One region of the Metabacillus sp. B2-18 genome, then DNA from elsewhere that is predicted to be linked to it. Evidence: riboswitches for the same ligand, from Rfam matches in the RefSeq annotation. Region 1 holds a riboswitch; the other holds the start of a gene.
What was found. A riboswitch is a leader RNA that binds a small molecule or an ion and turns the genes downstream of it on or off. The one in region 1 is predicted to bind S-adenosylmethionine.

Region 1 (7,865 bases):
CTGCAGGGGTATTTGAATTATTGTAAGTATTAACGACAACAGATGAGCAATCGAAAAAAACGATTGTTTCAAGTTCTACTTTCTAAATAGCAGTTATTCAAATAAATGTTAATGGGGGAATTTTCATGTCAAAAGCAACAGATGCAGTGATTAAAGGTGGAAGCTTTTTAATTGAAGATGTTTCATATGATCGAGTTTTTACTCCTGAGGATTTTACAGATGAACACAAAATGATTGCAAAAACAACGGAGGATTTTGCGGTTAATGAAGTGCTTCCACATCTTGAAGATATTGAAAATCATGAATTTGATAAATCTATTAAGCTTTTAAAGCAAGCGGGGGAACTTGGTTTATTAGGGGCAGATGTACCTGAGGAGTATGGCGGATTTGGATTAGATAAAATCAGCTCTGCTTTAATTACTGAAAAGATTTCAAGAGCTGGAAGTTTCTCTTTATCTTTTGGTGCTCACGTAGGAATTGGTTCATTACCAATCGTGTTATTTGGTAATGAAGAACAAAAGAAAAAGTACTTACCAGGGCTTGCTTCTGGTGAAACACTTGCAGCTTATGCATTAACAGAGCCAAGCTCAGGGTCAGACGCACTTGGTGCTAAAACAACAGCTAGACTTAATGCAGAAGGCACTCACTATGTGTTAAACGGTGAAAAACAATGGATCACAAACTCCGGTTTTGCAGATGTTATTGTTGTTTATGCAAAGGTAGATGGTGAACATTTCTCAGCATTCATTGTAGAGAGAGATTTTCCAGGTGTTTCAACAGGTCCTGAAGAAAAGAAAATGGGAATAAAAGGATCTTCAACAAGAACAGTTATCCTAGAAGATGCTCTAGTGCCAAAAGAGAACTTATTAGGTGAGTTAGGTAAAGGACATGTGATTGCCTTTAATATCTTGAACATTGGTCGTTATAAGCTAGCAGTTGGAACAATTGGTGGAGCAAAGCGCTTAATAGATGTAGCTGTTCAATATGCGAACCAGCGTCAACAGTTCAAAACACCAATTTCAAGCTTCTCTCTTATTCAGGAAAAACTTGCAAATATGGCAGCGAAAACATATGCGATGGAAAGTTCAGTTTATCGCACCGTTGGTCTATTCGAAGACCGTATGAGTAGGTTAACTGATGAGGAAATTAAAAACGGAAAAAAAGTCGCAGAATCAATTGCTGAGTATGCTATTGAATGTTCATTAAATAAAGTATTTGGTTCTGAAACACTAGACTATGTCGTAGATGAGGCTGTTCAAATTCACGGTGGTTATGGATTCATGGCAGAATATGAAGTTGAGCGTGTTTATCGCGATTCTCGTATTAACCGTATTTTTGAAGGAACAAATGAGATCAACCGTCTACTAGTACCAGGAACCTATTTACGAAAAGCTATGAAAGGTGAACTACCTTTATTCCAAAAAGCGCAAAGTTTACAAGAAGAGCTGATGATGCTTATGCCTGAAGAGGTCGGAGAAGGGACACTAGAACAAGAAAAGTACTTATTAAAAAATGCAAAGAAAATCGGCATTTTAATTGCTGGTTTAGCAGCACAAAAGTACGGAAAAGAATTACAAAAAGAGCAAGAGGTTCTTGTAAATATTGCTGATATTGTAAGCAATGTATATGCGATGGAGTCAGCGATTTTACGTACTGAAAAAGCAATTGCTAAGAACGGTGAAGAGAAAAACAAACAAAAGCTTCTTTATACACAAGTATATTGCCAAGAAGCCTTCAATGAAATTGAAGCACATGCAAAAGAATCATTAATTGCGGTTGAGTCAGGTGATTCTCTACGAATGATGATGTCAGCATTACGTAAATTTACACGTCACACTCCAATTAATGTAATTGGCAAGAAAAGAGAGATTGCAGCAGCAATTATCGATAAAAATGCATATCTAGCTTAATTTTCAGGAGGCAATGATATCATTGCCTCCTTCAACCTGTTTTCAATCAATAAAGAGCAATGTTCAGTGCCTTCTAATTCTCAACCAAATAAGATAAAAGTTAAATTTGAGCCTTGAAATTTAATTATTTCTAATTAGGCGGGAATGATGATATATGATAAGATAGAGAAAAATATTCCTTAATTGGAAAGTTTGATTATTAGGAGCAAAGAGGTGAAAAACTTGGCACTGAATTTTTACTGGTATCCTAAATGTGGGACGTGTCGTAAAGCTAAAAAATGGCTTGAAGATCATAATGTAGAATTTAATGAAATACATATCGTTGAAAACCCACCAAATAAAGAAGAGCTAGAAAGCATTTACAAAAAAAGTGGACTAGAGCTTAAAAAATTCTTTAATACAAGTGGACAAAAATATCGTGAACTTGGGCTTAAAGATAAACTTGCATCAATGTCAGAGGATGAAATGCTTCAACTCTTAGCAAGTGAAGGAATGCTTATTAAACGTCCTCTTACAGTTGGTAATGAACATGCTACAGTTGGCTTTAAAGAAGAGCAATTTGGCGAAACTTGGAATAAATAGAAGTTAGTTATTGCATAGTTAACGGAAAACTGTTAAAACAAAGATGATTAAGCTGAAATTTGTAAATATTCCTGGAGGTATGAAGACATGAACACACCTAAAGAACTGCGTTATTCAGAAGAACATGAGTGGGTAAAAGTAGAAGGAGATAAGGTGCGTATCGGTATCACGGATTTTGCACAATCAGAGCTTGGGGATATCGTATTTGTTGAATTACCAGAAATTGGTGATGAACTTCAAGCGGACGAGCCATTTGGAAGCGTTGAGTCAGTAAAAACAGTATCTGAATTATATGCACCAATTAGTGGGAAAGTTGTAGAAATTAATGAAAATCTTGATGATAGTCCAGAATTCGTTAATGATTCACCTTACGAAAAAGCATGGATGATCGTCATTGAACCTGCAAACCCTGCTGACATTGAAAAGTTAATGACAGCTGAGCAATATGAGGAAATGACAAATCAAGACTAATTAGCATGATATCGTGAATTATGGACATTCTATAAGTAGATAAAGGAGGGTGTCCATATGACAATTCAAAAACAACAATTAGATATTACTGATCGAGTTGTAGGAAAATTTGGAGATGGGCAATTAAATCTTTATCTGGAAAAAGAAAGAATTGGCCAAATGGTCTCAGAAAATAATTATGACTTAAAAGCGGGATATGAATTCAATAATAACCGCTTTTACCAAGTTGCAGATGTTGTAACAGGACCAGACCAAAAATACGTCGATTGTGACTATGAAAATGGTTGGTGTTAATAAAGCAGCAGTGGAATCTCCACTGCTCTTTTTGAATTAAACCAGGTCGTTTCTTATCATGTTTTTCTAAGTAGCTGAATTTGAGATTTTTAATTTAAGTTGTTTCATAATGATTTTGTTTTTGAACACTATTTTTTAAAACGATAGTGGAATGGAGCGGAAGACACTTGACTCCTGCGGGTGTTGAGGAAAGGCTGAGACCCCGCAGGCAAAGCCGAGGAGGCTCAGCTTCCTCCCCGCGGAAAGCGAGTGTCTGGAGCGCAATGGAACGGACCAGTCTTACGAGTAAACGCAATTAACAACAAAGATAACAGCTATTTAGAAAAAACATAAAATAAAGGGAAACAACCTCGACAAATCGAATAGGTTATATATAAAGACTTTTACTTACATTAAAAATAGGTGATGGCTATGTCGTTAGTTGAGGTTGAAAAAGTATTAATTGTTGAAGGAAAATCAGATAAGAAAAAGGTTTTAAATGTAGTAACTGAACCAATAGAAATAATCTGTACAAATGGAACAATTAGCATAACAAAAATGGATGAGCTAATTGATGAATTATTCTTAAAGGAAGTTTATATATTAGTTGATTCAGATGATGCTGGTGAACGATTGAGAAAATTATTTAAACGAGAATTTCCTGAAGCCTCTCATCTATACATTGATCGGGCATATCGTGAAGTTGCAACAGCACCGGATCACCATGTAGCATCTGTTTTGCTAAGTGCAAATATAGATGTAAACGCAAAATTCCTTTAGAAGGGATATGGAGTTAGTTTTATGATTGAATGGAAAGAAAAGGAGCTCACCCTTCCTAAAAAGGGTATTCAAATTACGTACCTTTACACACCAATGTGTGGGACATGTCAAGTAGCGAAGAAAATGTTAACGGTCGTTGATGAAATGATCCCCACTTTGGACATTTACTCCGTAAATCTAAATTATTATCCTGAAGATGCGAAACGATTAGGAATTGAGAGTGTACCTTGCCTAATTATTACTGAGAACGGTGAAATGAAAGAAAAAGTATATGCTTTCCAATCTGTCACACATCTTTTTGACTTAATCAAACAATATGCCTGCTAATTTGACATATTTCTCGGGAAATAGACTGATTTTACGAAAGAAAAGCAGAAACTGTCGAGTTATTTATAGAGGATTCTTTCGACCTTCAATGAAGTTATATAAACATAACCTTGTTGAGATCGGGAGGATTCTTTTTATGTTTTTAACAACTTTTGTCTCAAGCTTGAATAAAGGAAATTTAATAACACCCATTCTTTTAAAACGAAAATTAATTGTAGAATTTCGTTCAACAGATAAAGGGAGTCATTTTTTAGAACTTTCATCAAGTGAATCAAAACTATTATCGATTCAACCAGTTCATGTTGATTTTGTTATAGAAGGAGAAGAATCAGACTTAGAAGAGGTTTTTCTTCATCCGATAAGTTTAAAGCAACTTATATCGTTTGGGAAATTATCAATAAAAGGCTCATATCGAGATTTTCTTAGGCTAGAGGCTTTAATTAAATTAATCTAAACTTAAAAATTCTTATATACTTCAAACACAACTTCTATTACCATTAAAGTAGTCTAGGAAAGAATACTACATCTTGTTATCACACCTATTAGTAGACATTAAGAATGTATAATAGGAGGAAGAAGATGAAAGAGAAACTTTATCGCCCAGAAACGGTAACCATTCATGGAGGGTTAAAGAAAGATTCAATGACAGGTGCAAGAGCTGTTCCAATTTATCAATCAAATGCTTATTTATTTGAAAATACCGAGCATGCGGCAAATTTATTTGGATTAAAGGAGCCTGGATATATTTATACAAGAATTCATAATCCAACTTCATCTGTCTTTGAAGAAAGAATTGCTGAACTGGAAGGTGGAATCGGAAGTTTAGCTGTAGCAAGTGGAATGGCAGCGATTACATTATCGGTTTTAAATCTAGCTGGTTCTGGTGATGAGATCGTATCAGCTTCTACATTATATGGAGGTACATATAACCTTTTTGCTAACACATTACCAAAGTACGGAATCAATACTATTTTTGTTGATCCAAAGAATCCGGAAAATTTCCGATCAGCTATTACTCCGAAGACAAAAGCTATTTTTGCAGAGACAATTGGAAATCCAAGCTTAGATGTTCTTGATATCGAGGCAGTTGCTGAAATTGCTCATGAAGCTGGAATTCCATTGATTGTGGATAACACATTTGCCACACCGTATCTATGCAGACCTATCGATCATGGTGCCGACATTGTTGTTCATTCTGCAACAAAATGGTTGCTTGGGAATGGTACAACTCTTGGTGGAGTCATTGTAGATGGAGGTAAATTTGACTGGAATAGTCCAAAATTCCCTGGGTTTACAACTCCTGATCCTAGCTATCATGATTTAGTTTATGCTGAAGCATTAGGAGAACAAGCGTATATTATTAAAGCGAGAGTTCAGTTATTAAGAGATTTAGGCCCAGCTATTAGCCCATACAATGCCTTTCAATTTAATCTTGGTCTAGAAACCCTTCATGTCCGTATGAAGGAACATGTATCAAATGCAAGGAAAATGGTGCAATATTTAGAAAGTCACCCAGCTGTTGAGTGGGTTCTATACCCTGAAAATAGCCAACACCCTGCGAAGGACTTAGCTGCTAAATACTTACCTAAGGGTGCTGGTTCTGTAGTAGTATTCGGTATCAAGGGCGGAAGAGAGGCTGGTGCAGCTCTTATTAACAACGTTGAACTTTGGTCACATGTAGCAAATGTTGGAGATGCGAAAAGCTTAATCATTCATCCTGCGAGTACAACTCATCAACAACTAGGCGTTGAAGATTTAAAGAAATCTGGTGTAACAGAAGATTTGATCCGCTTATCAGTAGGAATTGAACATATAGAGGATTTAATAGAAGATTTAGATCAAGCTATTTTTGAAGCAACAGGTGTAAAAGGAATGGAGAAAGTAAATTCTTAATTAATGAAATATTCTAATAATATTATTTATTGTATAATATTGAAAGGGGTTGCAGATAAATGCAACCCTTTTCATATTTGAAATGTAAAATCACAGTGAAAAAAGTAAGCTATTTTAAGAAAATAAATAATTGACATTGATTTTCAACACATGATACAATCACAATCGTACTTAAAAAGACAATCAAATATTTAACTCTTATCAAGAGAGGTGGAGGGAAGTGCCCGATGAAGCCCGGCAACCATCAGTTCATTCTGAAATGGTGCCAATTCACACAAAGCAGATGCTTTGAGAGATGAGAGAAAGGTATTCAAGCGCCTTTCTGCTCATTTTGCAGGAAGGTTTTTTATATGTAAAAAAATGAACGGTAGAAATAGTAAAGGAATAAAGGAAGAAGGTGACAAAATGATAACATTATCAAATGTTAATAAAGTTTATAAAACAAAGAGCGGCTCTGTTCAAGCTGTTAACAATGTAAACCTTGAAATTAAAAAAGGTGAAATATTCGGAGTTATAGGATATAGTGGAGCCGGAAAAAGTTCATTGATCCGTTTGTTAAATGGACTAGAAAAACCAACTAGTGGGGAAGTCGTTGTGGCAGGTAGTCAGATTGGCTCAATTTCTGGTACAAAGTTGCGTAAAGCACGCTTAGAAATAAGCATGATCTTTCAACACTTTAACTTATTGTGGTCAAGAACAGTGAGAGAGAATATTGCATTTCCTTTAGAAATTGCAGGAGTAAGTAAAGCGAAACGACTTAAACGTGTTGATGAGCTTATTAAGCTGGTTGGACTGGAAGGAAGAGAGAATGCATACCCTTCTCAACTTAGTGGTGGTCAAAAACAACGTGTTGGGATTGCCAGAGCGTTAGCGAATAATCCCAAGGTTTTATTATGTGATGAAGCTACATCAGCACTTGATCCCCAAACAACAGATTCAATTCTAGACCTGCTTGTTGATATTAATAAACGACTAGGCTTAACAATCGTATTAATTACACATGAAATGCATGTCATTCGTAAAATTTGTCATCGAGTAGCTGTTATGGAAAATGGTGAAGTGGTTGAACAAGGAAATGTATTGGATGTTTTCAGAAACCCTCAGAAACCTATAACAAAAACGTTCGTTAAACAAATCTCAGAGCCGGATGATACGAAGGAAGCAATTGACCTACTACTAGAAAATTATCGTTCTGGAAAAGTACTTCAGCTAACATTTGTTGGTGAAGGTACAGAAAGACCATTGATTAGCAATATTATTAGGAAATTTAATATTGAAGTGAATATTGTACAAGGTAAAATTTCACAAACGCAAAATGGCTCTTATGGTTCATTATTTTTGCATATAGATGGAGATCTTGATGAAATTAACCGTGCAGTTGCTTATATTGGAGAACAACAAGTAGAAGTGGAGGTGCTGGCGAATGCTTAATCAGTTTCTTCCAAATGTAAAATGGGAAAAAGTATGGGAGGCAACTTATGAAACAACTTACATGACAGGAGTTTCGGTTGTCGTCACTTTTTTCTTAGGAATTATACTTGGTTTACTTTTATTCTTAACTTCAAAAGGCAATATCTGGGGTAACAGTATACTTAATACAATTTTATCTGGAATCGTAAATATATTTCG
Region 2 (7,865 bases), 2.0 Mb from region 1:
CTATCCACAATAGGGGTTACATCTTATTTATTAAAGGAAGAAAAAAGAAAGAACAAATTCATCTCTTCCATGCAAATGATGAAGAATAAAGCCATTAATTCTATAAATAAAGACAAGCAGGTTATGGAGAAATCTGGACACCCGGATCCACATGATATTGAAGATAATACGATGGTAGCTGAAGGTTCTATGTATGCTGTTAATTATTATGATGAAAAGAAAAAATAACGTGAACAAGGCCGACTTACATGTCGGTCTTTTTTATTTTGGTGAGAATTAGGGAAATACTAATTTTACCATTGACTTATTTCCTAAACCTACTATAATAAGTAAATCCGATAAAACAGATATGAATTAAGAAAAGTAGGTGATATCAGTGTTTTTATCTATAAATAATGTTAATAAACAATTCAAAAACCGTGATAACAAAGAAGAAACAGTTTTAACAAATATAGATTTACAAGTGAAAGAAGGAGAATTTGTTTCGATCCTAGGTCCTTCAGGATGTGGAAAATCAACTTTGCTTTCCATCGTTGCAGGCTTAACACAGGCAACTTCTGGTGAGCTTATTCTACAAGGGAAACAACTAAAAGGACCTGGTAAAGAACGTGGCATGGTATTTCAGCAAGCTGCATTATTTCCATGGTTAACTGTTGAAGAAAATGTAATGTTTCCTCTTCGCAAGGAGCTTTCCAAGAAAGAAGCACAGAAAAGAGCTCATAAATTTTTATCTCTTGTGCAATTAAGTCCATATGCCAAGCATTCTCCGCATGAGCTTTCAGGCGGGATGCAGCAGCGTGTCTCCATTGCGAGAGCATTAGCGATGGATCCAGCTCTATTATTAATGGATGAGCCATTCGGTGCGCTTGATGAGCAAACACGTTCAAGACTTCATGAAGTGTTAGAAGAAGTATTTTTAGAGACGAAAAAAACGATTCTTTTCGTTACACATAGTATTCATGAAGCATTAAAGCTTTCTGATAGAATTGTCGTCATGGGAACACAGCCAGGACGAATTGTTGATATTATCGAGCTTGACTTTCCTAGACCACGTGAGCAAGCACGTGAAGAGCTAATAGCTTATGAAGAACGAATTAAAAAATTACTAAAATCAGAAATTGATAAAGTAATAGAAAAGGAGCAGCAATATGCAGCCAGTCGTTAAACGAATCCTTTTTTACGTTATTCTTTTAACTGTATGGCAGGTAACGGTAAAACTTATTGATGTTTCCGTAGCAATATTCCCTGCCCCTACAGATGTTTTCAAATCATTGTATACAGGCTTTTTAGATTTAACACTTGTCTATGACTTAGTCGCAAGCTTTAAAAGACTTGCAATTGGATTAGTCATTGCATTAATCTTAGGACTTATTTTAGGAGTAGCTTTAGCTAAATCTAAAACACTTGATGAAACATTAGGTTCATTAATTATCGCTTTACAGTCTGTACCAAGTATTGTTTGGTTACCTTTAGCGATCATGTGGTTCGGGTTAAATGAAGCAGCTGTTACGTTTATTGTCGTTTTAGGTGCAACACTTGTGATGACGATTAACATGAGAACAGGGATTAAAAATGTGCCACCACTTTATATAAAAGCAGCACAAACGATGGATTATAAAGGCTTGAGCCTGTTCTGGAAGGTCATGATTCCAGCATCTATCCCTTATGTTGTAACAGGAATAAGACTTGCTTGGGCATTTGCATGGAGAGCATTAATGGCCGGTGAATTATTAAGTACAGGTCCTGGTCTTGGATATAAATTAAAATTTGCATCAGATTTTGGTGATATGAGCTTAGTACTCGCCATTATGATCATGATTATGGTCATTGGTGTTATTGTCGATTTACTCTTTTTCCAACGTATTGAGAAAAACGTAATGAAAAAATGGGGATTAGATAGTTGAGGATTTTTTTAATAAAAGCAATTGGTATGTCACCAATTGCTTCAAATCTCACCTCTGACTTCTGACTTCAAGCGTAAAATAAGGTATCAAAGTAAAAGGTTATTTTTAACTTACAATCATTATTCAAAATGGAGGTTACATCATGAAAAAAGGACTTTTATTTGCAATTATTTCAATTTTATTAGTAGGTGTCCTTGCAGCTTGTGGAACTGGTGAATCATCAAATACAAGCGGTAGCGGGAGCACAGAAGAGGTTGTGATTGGATATTTCCCAAACATTGACCACGTACCAGCTATGATTTCTAGAGAAAAAGGTTATTATGAAGAAGCTCTTGGAGAAAACGTAAAAGTAACATACAAAACGTTCCCTGACGGAGCAGCGTTTATGACGGCTTTAAAAACAGGTGAAATACAAGCAGGACTAGTAGGACCAGGTCCAGTTATGAACAACTATGCAAATGGAGCAGACGTGAAAATTATTGCAGGTGCATCTTCAGGTGGTACTGTTGTTGTTGCATCAGCAAAAAGTGGTGTTCAATCAGTTGAGGATGTTTCAGGTAAAACGTTCATCACACCTGGTGTAGGTTGCACACATGATGTTCAAATGGAAACATTTCTTAAAGATTTAGGAATTACATCAGCACGTATTGGTGGAACTCTTAAACATGTAACTGGTAACCCAGCTCAATACGGTGCAATGTTCGAATCAGGTAAAGTAGATCTTGCTGCTGTTCCAGAGCCGTGGGCATCACAATTAGTAAATGACGGTGCAAAAGTAATCGTTGATACAGATGAAATCTCATATGGTACAACATTACCTAACACAGTGTTAGTAACAAGTGGAAAACTAATTGAAGAAAATAAAGAGCTAGTAGCTAATATCGTAAAAGCACATGAGCAAGGCGTTAACTTTATTAACGAAAATCCAGAAGAAGCACGTGATATTGCAATTAAAGCTATCAAAGACATCACAGATCAAGAATTAGACCCAGCGATCGTTGACAGCGCGTGGGAGCGTGTAACATACACTACAGAAGTAAACGCAGATGTTGTTCAAGAATTTGCAAATTCTTCTTATGAATTAAAATTCCTAAAGGAAAAACCAGAATTCAGTGATCTAATCGACACTTCATTCTTAACGAAGTAGGAATCTACCGTGAAAAAAATACTATCAATTGTAATTGCTGTTCTAGCGTTGGTAGGCTGTTCTCAGTCTATCAACCTGGAAGAGCATTTTTCATTAAATGGAACTGTAGAGCCACTGGAAGCCGTGAATCAAAACGGAGAAGCTGTAAGAATGTCTGACTACGAAGACAAAGTTTGGATAGCTACGTTTATTTTTACAAATTGTGATACTGTCTGCTCGCCAATGACTGCTCACATTGCTACACTTCAAGAGCAGTTAAAAGATGAAAAAGCAGAAGCAGAGTTAGTTTCCTTCAGTATTGATCCAGAACATGATACACCTGAAGTGTTAAAAAAGTTTGGAAATCAATTCGGTGCTGATTATGAAACTTGGAACTTTCTAACAGGCTATGATCAAGCAGAAATTGAATCTTTTTCTAATATAAGTTTCTTAGCTCCTGCTGCAAAACTTGAAGGCTCAACTCAATATGTGCACAGTACCTCGATCTTTCTTATGAAAGGTAGTCAAATCCTTGAGCAATACGATGGAGTATCTGACGTACCATTCGAAAAAATTATCGAAGATATCAAACTATTACAATAATTCTATTGCATTCTCCACTTGAATAAGGTACAGTAATAAAAAGTTAAACATTTTAAAAATTTCATATATTTCTTATCAAGAGAGGCAGAGGGACTGGCCCTATGAAGCCTCAGCAACCGGTTCATAACGAGTGAAGATCTGGTGGTTGATGATAGATAAACTCTAAGTAAGTTTTTTACAGCACCGACAGGAAATGAAAAATGAATGGAACAAAGCGCCCTTGTTTGTTACAGGCATTTTTCATTTTCTGTCGAGGCTTGCAGAGCAAGCCGCAAGCACTTGCGTGCTGTGAAAAACTACACAACACTAATTATATGAGTTTACTTATTTAACAACACCATACCAAGACTTCTGCGAGTGCCAAGGTGCTAAATCCAGCAAGCCACACCAGCTTTATGCTTGAGAGATAAGAAGAAGCGCACTTTAACGACACAGTCTTCTTCTTAACGGGGAAGACTTTTTATTTTGCTTTTTTAAGACATGTACACTTTCTCTCATGTACATAATCATTAAATTTATATCTTAGGAGTGACAAACATGAGTAAACGTATCGAAACAAAATTAGCACAAATCGGCAACCGCAGTGAAAATGTAACAGGTACAGTTAACCCGCCAATTTATTTATCAACAGCCTATCGTCACGCAGGTATCGGTGAATCAACTGGATTTGATTATATCCGAACAGGAAACCCTACAAGACTATTAGTCGAAAAAGCGATTGCAGACCTTGAGCATGGCGACCGCGGCTTTGCCTTCAGCTCAGGAATGGCTGCCATCCAAACAATCATGGCCCTCTTCCAAAGTGGAGACGAACTGATCGTTTCTTCGGACCTTTACGGTGGAACATACCGTCTTTTTGAAAGAGAATGGAGAAAATACGGATTATCATTTCAATATGATGATTTCACAAATCCAGCTGAAACGGAAAAATTGATCAATGAAAACACAAAAGCTCTATTCATTGAAACGCCAACAAATCCATTAATGCAGGAAGCGGATATTAAAGAGCTAGTAGGAGTTGCGAAAAAGCATAACATACTCGTGATTGTTGATAACACTTTCTATACACCAGTTCTTCAAACGCCAATCTTAGATGGAGCGGACATTGTCATCCATAGTGCAACAAAATACTTAGGAGGGCACAACGATGTTCTTGCAGGCTTAGTTGTTACGAAGGGGCAGGAACTAAGTGAAGAATTCTTCCAACACCAAAACGCAATTGGTGCTGTTTTATCACCATTTGATTCTTGGTTGTTAATGAGAGGGATGAAAACTTTATCACTTCGTATGAGACAGCATCAGGAAAATGCTCAAAAGGTAGCGGCATTTTTAGAAGAGCATTCTGATGTACTTGATGTCTTATATCCAGGAAAAGGTGGAATGCTTTCATTCCGTTTACAAGATGAAGAATGGATTAATCCGTTTTTGAAAAATCTTAACACGATTTGCTTCGCAGAAAGCTTAGGTGGCATCGAAAGCTTCATCACGTACCCAGCAACACAAACACATATGGATATTCCAGAAGATATTCGAATCGCAAATGGTGTCTGTAATAAGCTGCTACGTTTTTCAGTTGGTGTTGAGCATGCAGAAGATATTATTGAGGATCTAACACAGGCATTTAAAGCAATGAAAGGAGTGGAAGCAGTTGAGCAATCATGATTGGTCATTTCAAACAAAGCTACTTCATAACGAGTCAAAGGTGGACCGCGGCACAGGATCGGTAAGTGTGCCGATTCACCATTCCTCTACTTTTCATCAATTTGATATCGATGAATTTGGGAAATATGATTATGCACGTTCAGGCAACCCTACGCGAGAAGCATTGGAGAGTGCCATTGCAGAATTAGAAGGCGGATCACGTGGATTGGCGTTCTCCTCTGGTATGGCAGCTATTTCTACCGCGTTTTTGCTGTTATCACAAGGAGATCATGTACTTGTAACAGAGGACGTGTATGGGGGGACTTTTCGTATTATCACAGATGTATTAACTCGATTTGGAATTGAGCATACATTTGTAGATATGACAGATCTTCATCAGGTTGCGTCTGAAATTCGTCCTAATACGAAGGTAATTTATATGGAGACACCTTCGAATCCATTGTTAAAAGTAACGGATATTAAGGGGATTGTGAATCTAGCGAAGGCGAATAACTGCTTAACTTTCTTAGATAATACGTTCTTAACACCAGAGTTACAGCGACCTTTAGAGTTAGGCGTTGATGTAGTGTTGCACAGTGCAACGAAGTTTTTAGCGGGGCATAGTGATGTGCTTGCAGGTCTTGCTGTTGTGAAGGATCCTAATTTAGGCGATCGTTTGTATAAATTACAAAATGCATTTGGTGCCGTTCTTGGTGTGCAGGACGCATGGCTAGTTCTTCGTGGATTAAAGACATTGCATGTACGCCTACAGCAGTCTCAAGCATCTGCCTTAAAAATAGCTGAGTTTTTAGCGGAGCACCCGAAGGTAGAAGAGGTATATTACCCAGGCTTGAGCTATCACCCAGGTCATGAAACACAAAACTATCAAGCGGATGGTCCTGGAGCAGTGTTGTCATTTAAATTAGCTGACGCAGCGGCAGTTAAGACTTTGGTTGAAAATGTGGAGCTTCCGGTGTTTGCGGTTAGTTTAGGTGCAGTGGAATCTATATTATCGTATCCTGCTAAAATGTCACATGCGGCAATGCCTCCGGAAGAGCGTGAAAAGCGTGGCATTTCAGATGGACTGTTAAGATTAAGCGTTGGACTTGAGAAGGTTGAGGATTTAATTAAAGACTTTGCTGCAGCTTTGGAGAAGGTGCCTGCTGATGCAAAGAAGAATGTGAATGTGTAAATTTTGAGCTGACTCTTTGTGGAGTCAGTTTTTTTATGGGTGAGGTATTTATTTGATAATAAAAATCCCTTCTCTAAAAGAGGAACAGTTTGTTTTGTTCCTCTATTTGAGAATAAGAGATGCTTAAAGAGTAGGTAATTTCATTGCTGTATCCATATTTTTTAAATTCAGCTGTATTTGTTCATGGGTATCAAATGCATGATACCAGCCTTTTTCCACCATATAACTTGAGATTCTTTCATGCATATCCAGTGCTTCCTCTAAATGACGAGTGAGAGTATGTTTAATTTCTGGAGTGCCTGATTCAGTGAGGGCAATTGCATAGTTTCTTACTCCACTTTTTGCAGAAATTAATAAGTCCATTGCAACAACTTGATCGGTTAATGCTTTCATACCAGTTAAACTTTCAATGATTGAGTTCATGTTCCTTCATCTCCTAACTAATACTTTGGTTTTGCTTTAGAAAGAATGGAGGAGTACTCCTCTAACTGACGGGTTGATATTGTAATATCTTGCTGCATGATGTCTTTTAGTTCTGGATCAGATACAAGTGCTCTCATCGTTTTGGACTTTGTTAAACAAGTTGTCTTAAATGCCGCAATTTCCTGAACTTCAAGAACTTCGTGTAATGCGTAATCCATGACTCTCCTCCTTTTTTTTAAGGTTTTAATACTACTTTGATACAATTATCCGTTCTTGTATCAAAAATTTCATACCCACGTTTTGCTTCACTTAGTGGGAGTACGTGACTAACAACATCACCTGGATCAATTTTTCCAGTAGAAACGAGTTCAAACATGTAAGGCATTAGGTGAATCATTGGAGCTTGCCCAGTGCGGATATTTACGTTTCGTTGCATAATATCTCCTAATGGAAAACCGTTATATCGGCCACCATACACGCCAGTAATTTGGATGGTTCCGCATTTTCGAACAGCTTGAGAAGCCATTACGAGTGCACTCATTGCCCCACCTTGAAGTCTTAAACCGGTCGCTAGGAATTCCATGTCAGTCATTTTTCCGTCCATACCAACTGCGTCGATGACAACATCTGCTCCGCCTTTTGTAATTTCTTTCAGATAACTTCCCACATTTTCATGTTCCTCAAAGTTAACGGTTTCCACTTTGTTTGTTCTTTTTGCATGCTCTAAACGATAGGGAATATAGTCAACAGCAATTACTCTTTTTGCTCCTTTTAACCAACAAAACTTTTGAGCAAAAAGGCCAACTGGGCCACAGCCTAGAACAATGACAGTATCGCCAGCTTTGACACCAGCATTTTCAACACTCCAATAGCCTGTTGACATGGCATCAGCAATGACACTTAACTTCTCATCAGGTTCTTCACAGCTTTCAGGTATTTTAAAGTGAGTAAAATTGGCAAAAGGAACTCTTAAGTA

Region 2: linked by a shared signal. The riboswitch ahead of LPC09_RS05100 (methionine biosynthesis PLP-dependent protein) and the one ahead of LPC09_RS20925 (methionine ABC transporter ATP-binding protein) in region 1 are both predicted to bind S-adenosylmethionine.

The regions. Positions count from the first base shown of each region.
Region 1 covers NZ_CP088245.1:4,109,879-4,117,743, reverse strand. Annotated here, with positions in the region: gene LPC09_RS20970 (acetyl-CoA C-acetyltransferase) at 1-26, shown strand, start outside; gene LPC09_RS20965 (acyl-CoA dehydrogenase family protein) at 126-1,910, shown strand; gene LPC09_RS20960 (arsenate reductase family protein) at 2,133-2,492, shown strand; gene gcvH (glycine cleavage system protein GcvH) at 2,580-2,963, shown strand; gene LPC09_RS20950 (YusG family protein) at 3,021-3,257, shown strand; gene LPC09_RS20945 (toprim domain-containing protein) at 3,669-4,016, shown strand; gene LPC09_RS20940 (thioredoxin family protein) at 4,038-4,343, shown strand; gene LPC09_RS20935 (SCP2 sterol-binding domain-containing protein) at 4,480-4,797, shown strand; gene LPC09_RS20930 (O-acetylhomoserine aminocarboxypropyltransferase/cysteine synthase family protein) at 4,923-6,236, shown strand; SAM riboswitch class I at 6,432-6,538, shown strand; gene LPC09_RS20925 (methionine ABC transporter ATP-binding protein) at 6,642-7,667, shown strand; gene LPC09_RS20920 (methionine ABC transporter permease) at 7,660-7,865, shown strand, end outside.
Region 2 covers NZ_CP088245.1:965,585-973,449, forward strand. Annotated here, with positions in the region: gene LPC09_RS05075 (hypothetical protein) at 1-228, shown strand, start outside; gene LPC09_RS05080 (ABC transporter ATP-binding protein) at 377-1,165, shown strand; gene LPC09_RS05085 (ABC transporter permease) at 1,149-1,904, shown strand; gene LPC09_RS05090 (aliphatic sulfonate ABC transporter substrate-binding protein) at 2,047-3,051, shown strand; gene LPC09_RS05095 (SCO family protein) at 3,061-3,633, shown strand; SAM riboswitch class I at 3,703-3,788, shown strand; gene LPC09_RS05100 (methionine biosynthesis PLP-dependent protein) at 4,171-5,295, shown strand; gene metC (cystathionine beta-lyase) at 5,282-6,466, shown strand; gene LPC09_RS05110 (spore coat protein) at 6,590-6,889, opposite strand; gene LPC09_RS05115 (hypothetical protein) at 6,907-7,107, opposite strand; gene LPC09_RS05120 (zinc-dependent alcohol dehydrogenase) at 7,125-7,865, opposite strand, start outside.